One region of the Paenibacillus sp. EC2-1 genome, then DNA from elsewhere that is predicted to be linked to it. Evidence: riboswitches for the same ligand, from Rfam matches in the RefSeq annotation. Region 1 holds a riboswitch; the other holds the start of a gene.

The links. Region 1 has a riboswitch for S-adenosylmethionine ahead of ACK8P5_RS21405 (methionine ABC transporter ATP-binding protein). Riboswitches for the same ligand answer to the same signal wherever they lie in the genome.
Region 2: another riboswitch for S-adenosylmethionine. It lies ahead of metA (homoserine O-acetyltransferase MetA); the one in region 1 lies ahead of ACK8P5_RS21405 (methionine ABC transporter ATP-binding protein).

Annotation. Positions count from the first base shown of each region.
Region 1 is NZ_CP186006.1:4,575,687-4,583,975, forward strand. It holds gene ACK8P5_RS21390 (SDR family oxidoreductase) at 1-744, opposite strand, end outside; gene ACK8P5_RS21395 (MetQ/NlpA family ABC transporter substrate-binding protein) at 888-1,700, opposite strand; gene ACK8P5_RS21400 (methionine ABC transporter permease) at 1,754-2,422, opposite strand; gene ACK8P5_RS21405 (methionine ABC transporter ATP-binding protein) at 2,422-3,438, opposite strand; SAM riboswitch class I at 3,541-3,688, opposite strand; gene ACK8P5_RS21410 (Cthe_2314 family HEPN domain-containing protein) at 3,807-4,526, opposite strand; gene ACK8P5_RS21415 (COX15/CtaA family protein) at 4,712-5,656, opposite strand; gene ACK8P5_RS21420 (thioredoxin family protein) at 5,837-6,181, opposite strand; gene ACK8P5_RS21425 (DUF2515 family protein) at 6,302-7,657, shown strand; gene ACK8P5_RS21430 (putative polysaccharide biosynthesis protein) at 7,815-8,289, opposite strand, start outside.
Region 2 is NZ_CP186006.1:4,244,058-4,252,346, forward strand. It holds gene mqnC (cyclic dehypoxanthinyl futalosine synthase) at 1-433, opposite strand, end outside; gene ACK8P5_RS19760 (aminotransferase class I/II-fold pyridoxal phosphate-dependent enzyme) at 583-1,800, opposite strand; gene ACK8P5_RS19765 (PLP-dependent transferase) at 1,797-2,981, opposite strand; gene metA (homoserine O-acetyltransferase MetA) at 3,024-3,941, opposite strand; SAM riboswitch class I at 4,066-4,199, opposite strand; gene corA (magnesium/cobalt transporter CorA) at 4,644-5,579, shown strand; gene ACK8P5_RS19780 (HRDC domain-containing protein) at 5,637-6,644, opposite strand; gene ACK8P5_RS19785 (DUF3055 domain-containing protein) at 6,889-7,191, shown strand; gene ACK8P5_RS19790 (FtsX-like permease family protein) at 7,288-8,289, opposite strand, start outside.

The DNA of each region.
Region 1 (8,289 bases):
ATCTAAACCTCCGGATATATCCATAATGTTACCTGTTATAAAATCAGACTTCTCCATACATAAATATTCAATAACCCTCGCGATGTCCTCACCACTCCCCGACCTTCCGCGGGGGGTAAGATCATCCGTTATCCCAGATACCTCATCAATCGTCTTTTCCTTATTCGCTCCGCGAATGTCTCCAGGACAGACCATGTTTACCGTGATGCCAAACGGAGCTTCTTCTACAGCCAATGTCTTGGTAAACGAGACAAGTCCCACCTTAGCAGCAGCGTATACTGACCGATGGGGCCATGACCTTGCTTCACCCGCATGTCCGAAACCAAAGTGAATGATTCTTCCCCATTTTCTCTCTCGCATGGAGGGAAGAACGAGGTGGTCAAGTAACATGACTCCGGTTAGGTTGCCATTAATCAGGTGTACAATTTCATTCCGATCATACTGTGAGAATAAACGTCTCTCCCGAATAAATGGTCCAGCATTATTGACTAGAATATCCACAGGGCCAAGCTGCTCTTCTGTCTGCTTCACAAGACTGTACAGCTCTTTTTCCTCAGCAATATCTGCCTTAACTGCAATCACTCGAACACCCATTCTTTCAATCTCTTCCTTAAGCGTATTCGCTTCATCCTTACTGTTTACATAATTTAATGCGATATCACATCCCTGAGCAGCCAGCGTCAAGGCAGTCATTTTCCCAAGTCCTGTTGCACTTCCTGTAATCAACGCCACTTTCCCTTCCAAAGCCTTCCCTCCCCGTACATATACATCTTACTTCAGTATAAAAGATTTAACCTCCCCCCACAACTTGAGCAAATCTATTTTTCAATAATGAACTACGAAAAAAACCCTTGGACTAAACGTCCAAGGGCGAGTGCATAACTCCATTAAAATGCTGGAATTACGGCACCTTTATATTCTTCTTCAATAAACTTCTTCACGTCATCTGAGGTTAAGGCTTTAGCTAACTTCTGAATGGCTTCAGAATCTTTATTATCTGGGCGTGCTACAAGGAGATTGGCATAAGGATTATCTTTATTCTCGATGAAAATAGCATCCTTCATTGGATCAAGGCCAGCTTCAAGCGCATAGTTCGTATTGATGATTGCCATGTCCATCTCATCCAGCATACGAGGCAGCATTGCAGCTTCCACCTCTTTAATATTAAGGTTCTTTGGATTTTCCGTAATATCTTTAACGGTAGCCTCCAGTTTACTCTCATCCTGCAATTTAATTAGACCATTCTGCGCCATTAAAGCAAGCGCACGTCCTGCGTTTGATGGATCATTCGGTATAGCAACTACAGCACCGTCTTGCAGCTCATCCACCGATTTGATTTTCTTAGAGTATGCACCGAGAGGCTCAACATGAACAGCCACAACTGACACCAGATCCATGCCCCGCTTCTTTATTTCACTATCCAAGTATGGCTTGTGTTGAAAAAAGTTAACGTCTAGCTGCTTCTGAGCTACCTGCTGATTCGGAAGCACATAATCTGTAAACTCCACAATCTCAAGCTTTACCCCTTCTTTTTCAAGTGCCGGCTTGATATGCTCCAACATTTGAGAATGGGGCTCAGGTGAAGCACCTACACGTAAAGTCACACTTCCATCGCTTGATTCTGTTGCAGGCTTTTCTCCACAAGCTCCTAACACGGCTACCAATGATAAACTCAGAACTGCTAATGCCCATTTTTTCATCATATGACGCTCCCTTCGAGTCTTGAATTGATTTATATCAAACGTATTTTTCGTTACTTCCTTGTAAAATGTCGTACCATTCGATCTCCTGCCATCTGTAACAGTTGAACCAGCACAATCATAAGGAGGACAGCCACAATCATCACTTCAGTTTCGTAGCGGTAATAACCATACTTAATTGCTAAATCACCAAGTCCGCCTCCACCTACCATACCCGACATTGCGGTATAGGAAACAAGGGTAACGATTGTGATTGTCATGGCAGCAAGTAAGCCTGGTCTTGCTTCGGGAAGCAGCACTCGCCATATCACCTGGCCAGTAGATGATCCCATCGAATGAGCTGCTTCAATCACACCCTTGTCCACCTCATTGAGTGATGTTTCAACTAATCTTGCAAAGAACGGAGCTGCACCAACCACGAGGGGAGGAATCGTGCCAAGCACGCCATAAGACACACCCACAATCGACTTCGTAATCGGAATCATAGCTACAATCAGAATGATAAACGGTACGGAACGAAGGATATTTACCACAAATGACAGAACCCCATATCCAACACGAACCCATCTTGATGAGGATCGGGCTGCCATGTATAACAACACACCAATTGGAAGTCCAATTAGGAATGTAAACAAGGCGGATGATGCCAGCATTTTAAGTGTGTCCAGTATCGCGGTAACAATCTCATCCCAGTTCACTTCAGAAAAATTAAGACCAAACATCAATCCATCACCTCCACATCAAGTCCCTGTTCGAGCAGTCTCTGAATGGTTAGGTCAATCGCTTGCATATCGCCTTCAAATCGAACAATCAACTGACCGTACGGTGTATGTTTAATCGTTGAAATTGTACCTTGTAAGATTGCGAACGCAACTCCGGTTTCACGAACGGTTTGAGAAAGCGTTGATTCATACGTTTTGGAACCGAGAAATGTAATCTTAGCCGCACGGGACGATTCAGCGTGAGGCGCATGAATGGCCAGTTTTAACGCATCCCCACTATCTGTTTCCTTACGGACAAATTCCTGTGTTACTTCATGTTGAGGTTTTAAGAATACTTTAGTAACGGGACCTTCCTCCACTATTCCACCTTGATGAATGACCGCAACACGGTCACAGATTGTCTGGATGACGTGCATTTCGTGAGTAATGAGCACAATCGTTAGATTGAAGCGCTGATTGATGTCGAGCAGCAATCTAAGAATGGAATCGGTTGTCTGTGGATCTAGTGCAGAGGTCGCTTCATCACAGAGCAACACTTCTGGATCGCTCGCAAGTGCCCTTGCAATACCAACCCGTTGTTTCTGTCCGCCAGACAACTGCGAAGGGTATTTGTTACGATGTGCCTCCAGTCCAACAAGTTCTAGAAGCTCATTTACTTTGCGTTCAACCTCAGCCTTCGGTGTCTTAATTAAGCGAAGTGGAAATGCGATATTCTCAAATACCGTTGCAGAAGATAGCAAGTTAAAATGTTGAAAAATCATGCTGATCTTTCGGCGTTCCGCTTGAAGTTGCTTATTGTTAAGAGACGTTAAATTAACTCCATTAACCCAGACCTCACCGGAGGTTGGGCGTTCGAGCAAGTTGATACAACGGATCAATGTACTTTTACCTGCTCCGGAGTGTCCGATAACTCCGAATATTTCACCTTTTTCAATCGACAGATTCAATTCTGACAATGCAGTCGTTAACGTTCCGGCTTTTCCATACTGCTTCGTCAAAGATTTAAGTTCGATCAATCCCAGTTCCTCCTCATACAATTTATCGAATGATACAAAAATAAAAGAGCCCTCTCTTTGCAGAATCAAAAAGGGCCCTCTTTACGTAAAGACGAATGCCTTTTCTCATCTGTCAAAACTGCATGATCATCCGCAGTTTTGAAGGAATTAGCACCATGTCATTCCAAGCGCTTCAGTCACGATTGACTGTACACTAGGAATCGGTTGCCGGGCTTCATCGGGCCTGTCCCTCCGCCTCTCTCGATAAGAAAACATCGATATGAAATTATAATTAATTAGCTTTCAATAACATTTCAAATTCAAGAATGCAATTGTTAGTATAGATTCTTTTTGCATGTTTGTCAAAAGGAATTTATAGGCTTAAAGCCTCAAGAACTTACACCTTTATCCGCCCATAGTTCATTAGTATAGCGATATGAAGCTGACAAAGTCTTGCATACCATATCAAGTCCTTGCTTCAAATCATCCAAATGCTGATCCAGATCCTCTAGCTCTATTTTGTCATGGAGCCCTTGGTGCCGCTGCCACAGATCATCTTGCATCTCGGAGTTCATATAATGAATCTCTGCATTTCTTCGTTTACGCAGTGCATCGATAGCCGGATCATAATGATCATTAATCGCTTCCAGTTTACTCGCTAAATCTTCATGTGTTTTGGTATATCTAAATTGACGAACTACTGTAAAGTAGGAGAAATGAGCTTTATACTTGGCGGTATTCAGATTATATATCTCATTCAGTACGGTTCCAAGCTTATCAAGATTGGAGAATACCCGAATGAACCCATCCTTATAAAAATATACATATCGTGCATAGTCGCCTTGTTCCAGTGGAGACATGTCATCAACATATCCCGCTATTACGGATTTACGAAAGTGACTTGCAGCAAACCAGCTCTGCTCCAATTCATCCAATGATCCAATGAGACCACGAGTCCAGATCTCCAGCTTACGGAAGTCATGTGTTGGGTCTTGGCTCTTCTCAATTTCCTTTTGTAGCAACTGCGTTGTCTTTACCATGGTCTCCACGGCATCTTTAAGTAATCCTTCATTTATACGGGGTGGTTCCCCAAGTAATATTCGAAGCATGGCGTTCCCCCCTAAAAGTTAAGTTCTGGCTTATCGGGACCGATCTCATTCCTATCTTTAAAATGTCCTTAACTAGCCTATATTCATTCCTATTTACAACAAAAAACCCCGAACAATTGTCCTGGGATTTTGTTGATGATTGAATCTAACTACTTCATTTGTGCGCGTTTGACGAAGTGGACTGATCAAGAAGGGTTCTTTCCGCTAAGGGGTCTGCTTAACTGCCATGCTCTTACGCTTAAATAACATAAAACACCGAATAATCCGGATATGAGTAATGTATGGCCCAAAGCTGCAAAAATATACAATTCTTCATTGTGTAGTGTTGCCATCAAGAGTGGACCACTTAGTACTTGCATTAAGCAAAGAACGACTGCTGATACACCAAGCATTTGAATTTCACGATTATTCCGGTTTCGCCAAAAGGCAAAGTGTCCCATCACCGCTACCACTAGTAACAGAAGTGCTGCCGCAACCCTATGCATAAAGGCAATACCTACTCCACCTGATAGCTCCGGGATAATCTCACCATTACATAACGGCCAGCCAGAACAACCTTCTCGCGAATCCGTATGACTCACAAATGCCCCTATGTATACGACGATATAAGAATATATCGTTGTTCCCCATACCAGATTGCGAAATGATTTACTTACCCTAGGAAGCTGTTCAAGCTGCCTTTGATCTTTAGCTTGTTCAATTCTACGCATCGCTAATGCCAACATAACTGAACTCGCAAATGCAATGAGAGAGAATCCGAAATGAAGTGCCATAACAGCTGCCGATTGCGGCACCATAACAGCCATAGCCCCCATAATAGCCTGTAGAATGACAAATATCGCGGTCAAAACCGCGTAAGTAACAATGTCACGTCGCTCTCTTTTGAACATAAAAAAAGCGATTAATGAGGCAAGAGCTGACAAACCTGCCAACCCACTCACTGCCCGGTGAGAGTATTCTATCATCGAAGATAAAGTGTAAGCCGGAACAAATTTCCCATTACATAGTGGCCACTCCTGTCCACAACCCATACCTGAATCCGTCTTCGTCACGACCATCCCACCAAAAGTTGCGAAGAACATGACAAGACACGTAAAGTAGCTAAGCCATTTTAATTGTTTATTATTCATGATTTTCACCTGCTGCCATATTCAGAATATATGAAACCTTGACATGCATTTTTTCCAAATTTTTATACACTCCAATATGTATTATACCTGATAAGTACCTTCGGATCATAGATGAATATGACAAAATGTTCAAAAACAAAACACCGCCGACTCATAATACAGTCCAGCGGTGTGATGAATTTACTTGTGTATCGAATCATATACCTCAAGGGCGCGATCTAGGAATGCTTCAATCTCTTCCCGTGACTTACGAAGCTTATTTACAAAACGAACCAATTCACGGCCATCCGTATAAGCTACAAAGCTTGGAATACCCATAATGTTCTGCTCCTGGCTTACATCACCCACTTGCTCTACATCAACTTCTACCAGTGTTAACCGGTCAGAATACTTCGTTTCCACTTCAGGCATAAATGGGTCGATAAATCTGCAATCCACGCACCAATCTGCTTTAAATACAGCTATCGTCAATCTTGGGGACTGAATCGATACCTGAAATTCAGCTTCTGATGTAATCTTTTCCAAGGGAATCTCCCCTTCCGTCTGAATTTGTTCACTTTAAGTGAAGCAAAATGTTGAGTGGAAGTCAAATTTTAAAGCCATACTTACAATAGGTTCACTGACATATGGGAAAGAAGGTGCCTCATGAGCCATTCCGAAGGTTTCAAGAACAAGCGCAGCTCCATCTGGTCATTGCTGCTTTCCGTGCCTCGAGCAGCCGCTGAAGCAATACATGGATTTACAGCTTCGTGGACTGCATCCGGTGAGCTAAGACAGGCTCGGAAGGATTTGCAATGGAATGAAGGTGCTGCTAGAAGTATATCTTGCCTACTGGATAAAACAGCCGAAGGCTGCTTACGAGAACGTGCCGGTCAAACGATGAAGTTAGATCCTGAACGCAAAGAATCAGCAGATCAGTCACCCTTAGATCACTTGACAGCATCTGATGTTCAGCTTGTTCAGCACATTCAGGAAGCTGTGGCAAAAGACAATCGAAGCAACATCACTCGGACACGTGCTTATCTCGAGCTGTATGACGATTTCCCTGAGATTCACTGGGCACTGCTGGCTCACATGGTTTCAAGAAATGGCGGCTGGAATATGTCTGATATTAAAAGTGGACTTATGACAGACTTAACGGACAGCATGTTTAAGAATTACTTGTATCGATTTCTAGAACGCTGTAATGCTCTGATCTTTCAGGATGCCTATCCACAGCTATTGCTGTATAAATACAGTAAACAAATGGAACGCAGCTGTTTTCATCTGCTTCCTTATTTTCATGTATCTGCATTTATGGCTCCGTTCTGGGAGCGATTCTGGATTGATCGAAACAGCAGCTTACTGACCGTTGCCCTAATCATCAATGAGCAAAATTATATAGAGGGCCGAGTCGTACAGCATCCTTTTTTCCGTAAACATGTTTTAAACAATCCCTCATTTCGATTACATGAATTGGCACGCTTAAACCAGATTATATTTCCCCTAGGTGAAGTTCACTGTAAACATAATGTTAATCGGGAATCCAACATGGCTCTCCGGCCTTTAGCTGGATTGACCCTGAATCATTTTGGCAATCCGTCATCTCGAATAAAGGTAGGCAAGTCACTTTATGCCATGCTGTTTGGTTATGAAAATATTTATGAAGGTGTCCTTCATTTTGCACGCAGTACGACTCACTTGGGTTCACGTTCCGAATATTGGCCAGCCTTATTCACACCCTATCCCGATAAGACTATGAACTCACTTAAGGAAAGCAAAGAGCTGCTGCAAGCGGAATGGTTGTCCGCTCAACATCAATTATATAGCCCCTTGCTGGAAGATGTGTGGCATGATACCGAATATGAACCGATTCCTCGCTTCGATTGGTTTCAGGAACCCACCATGTTGCGGCATATTAGTAAGCCCATCCGACCTTTCCTTGTGGACATGACTCATGCTCACCGAGCAGCGCTTGAAAGAACCGCGTTTGTCCATGATATAAACGGTCACTTTAAGTAAATCATAACCAAAGCGGAGAATGTACTTGCTGGGTTGTCCGCTTAACTATAGTCTTGCCTAACAGAAACAGAGCTGTCCCTTAAGATCGGAGGATCTTGCGGGACAGCTCTGTTCTACTATACCCAACATTGGGTATAAGTCATTAACGTTAATACTCCTAGCCGCGTTCACGAAGCCGTGCTGGCTGAAGGCGCATTAATGGACGGAATAATTTTTGCAGTAGTCGAGGGTAACTTGATAGTTCGGATTGACGCAGTACACCTAGCATGATCAGCATAACCAGATAGATGACTACAACAACAGCCCCAACCAATAGACAAGTAATGAAGAATGCGATTCGTGCAGGCATAATTTCAACCATCTGGTTACCTAGCTGATTCACTCCAAAGCCAGCTCCAACTGCAACCAGAACTGTAATCAAAAAGCCTGTCCAACGCGTTCCCAAGATCGAGAATGGAACGATTGCTTTAATTGCACGCAAGTTAAGCACTGTTATGACAAGGAAACAGATTGCCGTTGCACCGATAATACCATAAATCCCGAATAACGGAGCAAGAAGCACACTTGCGACAAGCTTAATGATAATACCAATCATAACGTGAATCATAGATATTTTCGCTTTCCCCATTCCA
Region 2 (8,289 bases), 330 kb from region 1:
TCTCTGCTGGTGAGAAAGAGTGCATCGTAATATTCGGAAACCGTTTCTTAATGTTCCGAAGCAGATCCGTATAATAGCTGAACGGTAGGTTAGGGTTCGTTCCACCCTGCATTAGAATTTCCGTTCCGTTTACGTCCTCTGTTTCTTGGATTTTCTGGAAAATCACCTCATCTGAAAGAACATAGCCCTCTTCATGACCCGGTCTGCGATAAAAAGCACAGAATCGACAGTATACATCACACACATTCGTGTAGTTTACATTTCGTCCAATGACGAAGGTCGTAATCGGATCAGGATGTATCCGTTTAGTCATAATATCGGCAGCATGGCCGATCTTCTCAATCTGATCACTTTCGAAAAGTGTCACGGTATCTTCCAGATTCAAGCGCTCACCACGTAGCGCTTTATCCAGAATGCTGTTAACAGTGCCCATATATAGGTCCTCCCTTATCATAGCTAAATGACAGTGAAATCGCACTTGCCTACATGTTATCTTCTTCACCTAGTATCTTTTTCATCGTAACACATAAAGGAATTAAAAACGACATCCCCTTAAACGGAATGCCGTTCTATAAATGTTGCTTATCTGTGAACTCCAAACGCTTGATCTAGATCAGCGATAAGATCATCAATATCTTCTAAACCCACAGAGAAACGAAGCAAACCATCTGTAATGCCGCGTTCGAGACGCACTTTCTCACCCATCGCAGCATGGGACATCATTGCAGGATAGGACAGAATACTCTCCACTGCTCCTAAACTTACAGCTACAAGAGGCAGCTTCACAGCATTCAACACTTGCTTAGCCCGTTCCCCTGATCCTACATCAAATGAGACAACTGCTCCATAACCACTGCTTTGCTTCTCGTGAATTTCACGTCCTGGATGGTTCAGCAGACCCGGATAATATACCGCCTTAATATCACTACGACCGGTAAGCCAAGCTGCTAGTTTCTCCGCACTCTTCTCACTATGTGTCATGCGAGCTCCGAGTGTCTTCATGCCTCGCATAAGCAGCCAAGAATCCTGTACCCCTAGAACCGTTCCAAGACCATTCTGAAGCTGCTTTAACTGCGTTGCCAGCTCTGCAGTTCGAGCAACTGCTAAACCCGCCAGCACATCACTATGACCGCCAAGGAACTTGGTTGCACTATGTAGAACAATATCTACTCCCTGCTCAATCGGTCTCTGATAGTAAGGTGTCATAAAAGTATTATCAAGGATTGTTAATAGACCGTGTTCTTTAGCCCAATCCGTAATTGCACCAATATCCGTAATCTTCAGCGTTGGGTTCGATGGTGTTTCCATATATACAGCCTTCGTGTTTGGTTTAATTGCACCCTTAACTTGGGCAAGATCTGTCATATCAACGAAAGTGCATTCCATCCCCATACGGTTAAGGATGCTTGTAAGAAGGCGATATGTTCCTCCGTATACGTCCTCCGTTACAATGATATGATCTCCTGCGGAGAGCATCATAAATGTGCTGGAGATGGCTGCCATACCGGATGCATAAGCAAAGCCTTGAACACCACCTTCTAGCAGTGCGATGTAATCTTCTAGAACCTGACGTGTCGGATTCCCAGATCGGCTGTAATCATGCCGCGGGGGATCAAAGATATCCTCATGATGGAAAGTAGAGGCTTGATACAGCGGAACACTAGATGCACCCGTTGCAGCATCAATCTCACCACCGAAGTGAAGGAGCTTGGTTTCAAACCGAATCTCATCCAAGTTCGCTTTCTTACGATTCGTGTGTCCTAGTTCGTTCGATTGTCCATTCTGGTTGTCTTGACTCATCTGTCAGTGCCTCCTTCAACTTCCGCTACTGCTGCATTCAGTGCAAAATCCAAATCTGCGATCAGGTCATCCACATGCTCAATTCCGACAGAGAAACGAAGCAATCTGTCATCCACACCAACCGCATCACGAATTTCTAATGGGATATCCGCATGCGTTTGTACTGCAGGATAAGTCATCAGTGACTCTACTCCACCGAGGCTTTCAGCGAAAGCGATCAGTTTGATATGACGCAGAAGAGGCTCTACATACCTTGCATCCTTCACTTTAAATGAGAAAATCCCTGTATTTCCGCTTGACTGCTTCTGCTGAATTTCATATCCTGGGTGATCGGAAAGAGCCGGATAAAATACTTCAGATACCGCAGAATGGTCCTTAAGAAACAATGCAATGGCTGTTGCATTACTTTCATGACGTTCCATTCTTAGAGCGAGCGTCTTCATTCCACGCATCAATTGGTAGGAATCTGTTGGACCAAGTACCGAACCAATCGAGTTATGGAGGAAAGCAATCTCCTCGGATAACTCTTTCCCTTTCGTCACAATCAGGCCAGCAAGAACATCATTGTGTCCACCGAGATATTTTGTTGCACTATGTACAACGATATCTGCTCCAAGCTCAATCGGTCTCTGGAAGAAAGGTGTAAGCAGGGTATTATCTACAATACTAATTATTCCGTGATGACGAGCCCAACTACAGACAGCTTCGATGTCCGTAATCATCATGAGCGGGTTCGTTGGCGTCTCAATAATGATCGCCTTCGTATTCGGTGTTCTTGATTGCTCTAACGCATCCATATCATTGGTATCTACATACGTTGCCGTAACTCCAAACCTAGATAAGATTTTCTCAATCAAACGATAAGTGCCCCCGTAAAGATCCAGTGACACGATGAGGTGATCTCCTTGACCAAACAGGGCAAACACAGTCTGTAAGGCTGCCATACCTGAGCTACAGGCAAATCCCGCATCACCCGATTCAAGTGCTGCCGCCGCTTCCTCAAGCACTGTTCTTGTCGGACTCTTCGTTCTTATATAATCAAAGCCTGTACTTTGACCTAATTTCGGATGACGAAATGCAGTCGCTTGATAGATTGGAAAATTAATAGCTCCCGTAACCGGTTCCTCTATCGATCCAATCTGAGCTAATCTACTCTCAATTTTCAGATGCTTGTTCTCCATCTTGTTCTCTGCTCCTCCTTCAGCTGTACATTCTCTTTTTATCTATATTTGTGGTCCGATATCATAAGGTGTTTCTTGATATACATAGTAATTGAGCCAATTTGAGAATAATAAATTCGCATGAGCCCTCCATACAGAAGGAGGTTTCCTTGCCGGATCGTCTTTCGGATAGTAGTTACGCGGAAGTGCAATATCCATCCCTTTAGCTGCATCCCGCTCATACTCCCACCGAAGTGAATCAGAGTCATATTCTGAGTGTCCTGTCACAAAAATCTGTTTGCCATCCTTCGAGGCTACCAGATACACGCCAGCCTCCTCGGATTCTGATAAAATCATAAGGTCTTTCGCTCGCTTGATATCTTCTCGCTGCACATCGGTATGCCTGGAGTGAGGAGCGTAGAACACTTCGTCAAAGCCGCGGAGCAGCTTAACCGTTGGCTCGTTCACTGTATGAGAGAATACACCGAAACACTTCTCGGGAAGGCTGTACTTCGCCACATCATAATGATAGTAAAGGCCTGCTTGAGCTGCCCAACATATATGGAGCGTTGAAGTTACATTCTGCTTGCTCCATTCGAAAATTTCGGTAAGTTCATCCCAGTAGTTCACATCTTCGAATTCTAGCTGTTCCACTGGCGCACCCGTAATAATCATGCCGTCAAACCGGCGATGCTTGACTTCTTCAAATGTTTTGTAGAATGATTCCAGATGCTCTGCCGGGGTGTTTTTTGAAGTGTAGGAGCCCGGATGAAGCAGCACAACATCGACCTGGAGAGGGGAATTACCGATCAGCCTTAGCAGCTGCGTCTCTGTCGTCTCCTTAGTTGGCATCAAATTCAGAATGGCAATCCGCAGCGGGCGGATATCCTGTTGAAATGCATGGCTTTCGTCCATTACGAAAATGTTCTCCCCAGCAAGTATTTCCTTTGCAGGCAGGGTGTCTGGAATTTTGATCGGCATCATTATTCCTCCTTCGGGTTAATAAATAGTCAAGACTGCATAATACATGGTCAGAGAAGGCCAAGGTATACAAAAAAGACCTATCTCTGTTGAGAAAGGTCATATGTACAGAAACTATGCGCCTCTCTCATCTGTCAGACTGCAGCGATCCTTACTACGTAAGGCCACAATACATCCTGCAAGAATTAGCACCGTGCGATGTTGCCGCCGGTTGCCGGGTTTCATAGGGCTAGTCCCTCCACCTGCTCTTGATAAGATTTCGCTGATATAAAGTTGTAAATTTCCTAATATTGCTGATTAATACTTTAAATCAAGAACATTTTTTCGTCAAGAAGCTTTGTGTTAAAAAACAAGAACATTTCACCGCTTTCTTCCATATCCTGTACAAGGACATATGACGCCTTAATTCCACCTTGAAAAGGTAATAACCTCAGCGTTATACTAGACAGGTGCTAATTAACCATATGAAAGAGGTGACATGAAAGATGGACGGTGACCCGAGCCAGAAGCTGGATGTAAGTGACGCAAAACCGCATAGGATTAAGATCAGCTTACCGGTGGCGGGCAACGTTATTTTTCGTGTGCTCTATTAAACCCTTTTGCCGAGTCATGTGACTTGTTCGCATACGACTATGCCGGTAAGCTGATACCCTATGCCTTTATTCGATAATGCGCAAGCAGTGAATTAAGGAGTGATATCAGATGAAAATCCGGTTGGTAAATTCGGGTGTTTTTACCCCTGTAGACGATATTGAAACGACATTAATAGCTCCACCAGACGGATTTTACTGGATCGACGCTGATGTAGAGGACTTGCTGGAGCTCCAGCCTCTCTTCTCTCTGCATGATCTGGCTGTAGAAGACACGCAGAGCGAGGAAGAACAGCGTCCTAAGATTGAAATATATGAGAACCACTACTTTATCGTAGTTAACAGCATTCGATTTGATGATGAGGAAATCTTCCTGAGAGCTCTTAATATCTTCCTTGGCAGGCATTTCATCATTACGGTGACGAAACAGAAGATTCATGAACTTCGCGCTGTGAAGCCTCTACTCTGGGAAGATGAGGCTAACACACCTGACCGATTCTTATATATTCTGATCGACTTGGTTACAGATAACTATTTCACAGTTGGTGACCGAATTGAAGCACGTATAGATCAGCTTGAAGAAGATATTCTAATGCATACCAAGAAATCACATTTGAACGAAATTATTGGTCTACGAAGTGAAATACTGTGGCTTAAAAAAGTACTTGGTCCGCAAAAAGAAGTGATCAATACACTGAATAAGAAAGACTTACGCCTGATTGATGATCAGCTGCAAAAGTACTTTAGCGATATATATGAGAATGCTGTAAAAATATCCGAGACCTTCGAAACTTACCGCGACCTGATGAGTAACCTTCGAGAAGCATATCAGTCCAGTATAGCGAATCGCGCGAATGAGATCATGAGAGTTTTTACGGCCATGACAACCATTTTCATGCCTCTAACTGTCATCACAGGTATATACGGAATGAACTTTGAATTTATGCCTGAGTTAAAATGGAAGTATTCCTATTTTGCTGTCATCGGCCTTATGATTTTCCTCGGTTCTGGCATGTTTTATCTGTTCCGCAAGAAAGATTGGCTATGAAATTTAAAAATAACGGGTTCCCTTCAATTCGTGAAGAGAAACCCGTTTTTTGTTGATTCATACTGCGTTCTGCTTATCAAAAGCTTGCCGGCGGAATCGAATTCGGATCAGGCGGAGCCGTTCATACAATGGTTCCATTCCGCCCTCGACTACAGGGTCCTGTCCATAAACTCGGTGCATCACAGGCTTAAGAAAGGTATCTCCAAGCTCCTCAAATGCCTTCCAGATCGCCAACTGATCTCCTTCAGGCATACTCTCTAGCTCCATCCGAATTAGCGGTTCCGTATCATATCCATCCTTCTCTAGCCCCTCCAACTGTTCAACCAGATCTCTACGGGTCATACCACTTGTCTCAGCGAGTTGATCCAGTGTTAAACCTTCAGCAATGCCCATCAGCATCACCCTTCCCATTCTGAAATCTTCCAGCTCCTGCTTGTACTTATGCTCTTTCTGTTTATACATCCAAGATAAGAATACATCCTCTCTCAATGCATTAAATACCCAATCCAGTGGAAAGGAGGTTGTTCGCTCCACTCGAGATGTCATCTCAATCCATTCGGCACCATGCTCTGTTGCCTTATTCGTGCCAATTCCAGGCAACTGAAGGAGTTCTTCCTCGGTCTGAGGTACAAAGGCACTAATGAGTCGAAGTACCCGATTACTTGCTATAAAATAGGGAGCCTTACGGCCTGCAGCAGCTTTTCTTCTACGCCAAGCACATAGCTCTGTGTAAAGCTCCTCCGAGCCGTAGAGCTCACTGTAACACTGTAGTTTTTGTGCTGCATGGTTCCTTCCTCTGGCATCCTCAGGTTCGTGGAACACTCCCTCAATCACCGGGCGATATCCCTCACTTAATTTCATCGAAAGACGATGACGATAGACACACAAGAGCTCTTGCCACGAGCTGCCTTCGTACCAGTCTTCATCCTCTTTATATCCGTCAGCCTCAATATCTCGCCACCCTAGTCTCCATATACCTTCCTCTTCCCCAATCCACACTTGCGCTGCATGTTCCTCACTTGCTTCGCTTACTCTAGACAATTGATTCATAAATACGATCTGCATTCCCTAGTCCCCCAATCATTAATAAGTAACGGTACAACGCAAAAAAAGCACCTCTCCCGCCGCAGCGTAGAAAGGTGCTTCCTTCTTGTAATAATTACAAAACGTTATACTGTTAATCAACATAATACCATATTTTGTAACTGAGTCAACTATGTTGTTGTAATTCAATTGGTTATATAGGTTGTCTCAACCTTTTCTTGTATAATGGACAGCAGACGTCTAATAAAGGAGTGAACCCGCCTATATGACCGGAGAATCACGGCAACTTGATTTTTTATCTGATAGTACAGAGTCTACATCGACCCGCTTCGTCACGTTCATCGGCCCGTCACTCAAGCGATTTGATCTAGCTGTGACGACAACAAACTTATTTTATGGCAAAAAGCTCGTAACCGATATTCAGTTTGGAAGAACTGCTATTCTTGCTGCTGATGATCTGGAGCAGGAAGATTACTTAGAACGAACCTTCAATCTTAAACCAGATGAAGCAGATGATTTACGTGAATTTCTGACGCTCGTGCTAGGGGAAGCCCACTTTACCGATTAATAAGTTGCTCGAAAAAAGGTATCAAAAAAAAGGAGCTGTCCCTAAGTTAGAATATTTTTCTCTTGGGACAACTCCTGTATTATAAGACTACTTTAACTACAAAGCCTCTTTAATAATTCCTTTATAGAAAAGGACTGATAATAGGCCGAAGATGGAATACAGTACGGTATACAGGAGCATGACCATGATCATAGGGGTCCATAGTTCTGTACCGAAGAAGAACCATCCGGATTTCACTGCAAAATAACTGTGAAACAAACCGACAATAAGCGGAATGCCGAAATTAAAAATCTGTTTCATCTGAATACCCCGAAGGAGATTGCCTTGTGTAAATCCAAGCTTTCTCAAGATCGTGTAATTCGCTTTCTCCTCTTCCCCTTCATCCATCTGCTTGAAGTACAGAATACATCCCGAGGTGATGAGGAACGTAAGTCCTAAGAAGCCTACGATAAACATCATTAAACCCATATTCGTTTTTTGATATTGAATCATCTCTGATTGGGAGCCGTTTCCACGATACGCTTCAAGACCTAACTCCACAAAAATCTTATTCGCTTCTTCAACCTGGGACGAATCCTTAATATCAACCCCGAAGTATACAGAATACTTATCCTGAATATCCGGATTTAAGTTCTGCGAAAGCTCGTTATACACCGTATCATCTACAATCGCTGTAGGCATGCTACCATTACTAAAATAGTTAGATACCACAGCTTCTTTACTCATACCTATCAATTTCAGAGGGATCTTCTGTTTGCTGTTATGAAGCGTTATATCCCCTGTTTCTTGAATCGACATAAATTTTAGAATTGCATCATTAGATCCTGCGAACAGTGTTTCGTTAGGCGATACGTCAGTCCCCTCGACCTCCTTGTCACTCACGACAGAAAGAGGCATTTTACCGTCATCACCCGATGAATTTAGCAAACTAGAATTCATAATTTGTGAGAGATCGAACTCTCCTTGCAACACATTTCGCTGTACCACATCATAATCAATACCCGCCGCTGATAAAGCATCTGTAAACGGAGTTTGTCCCTCTTCCGTCTGTACAATTGTAAAATCATTAGGAATGCTTTGTTGTGCTGATTTTTCGGC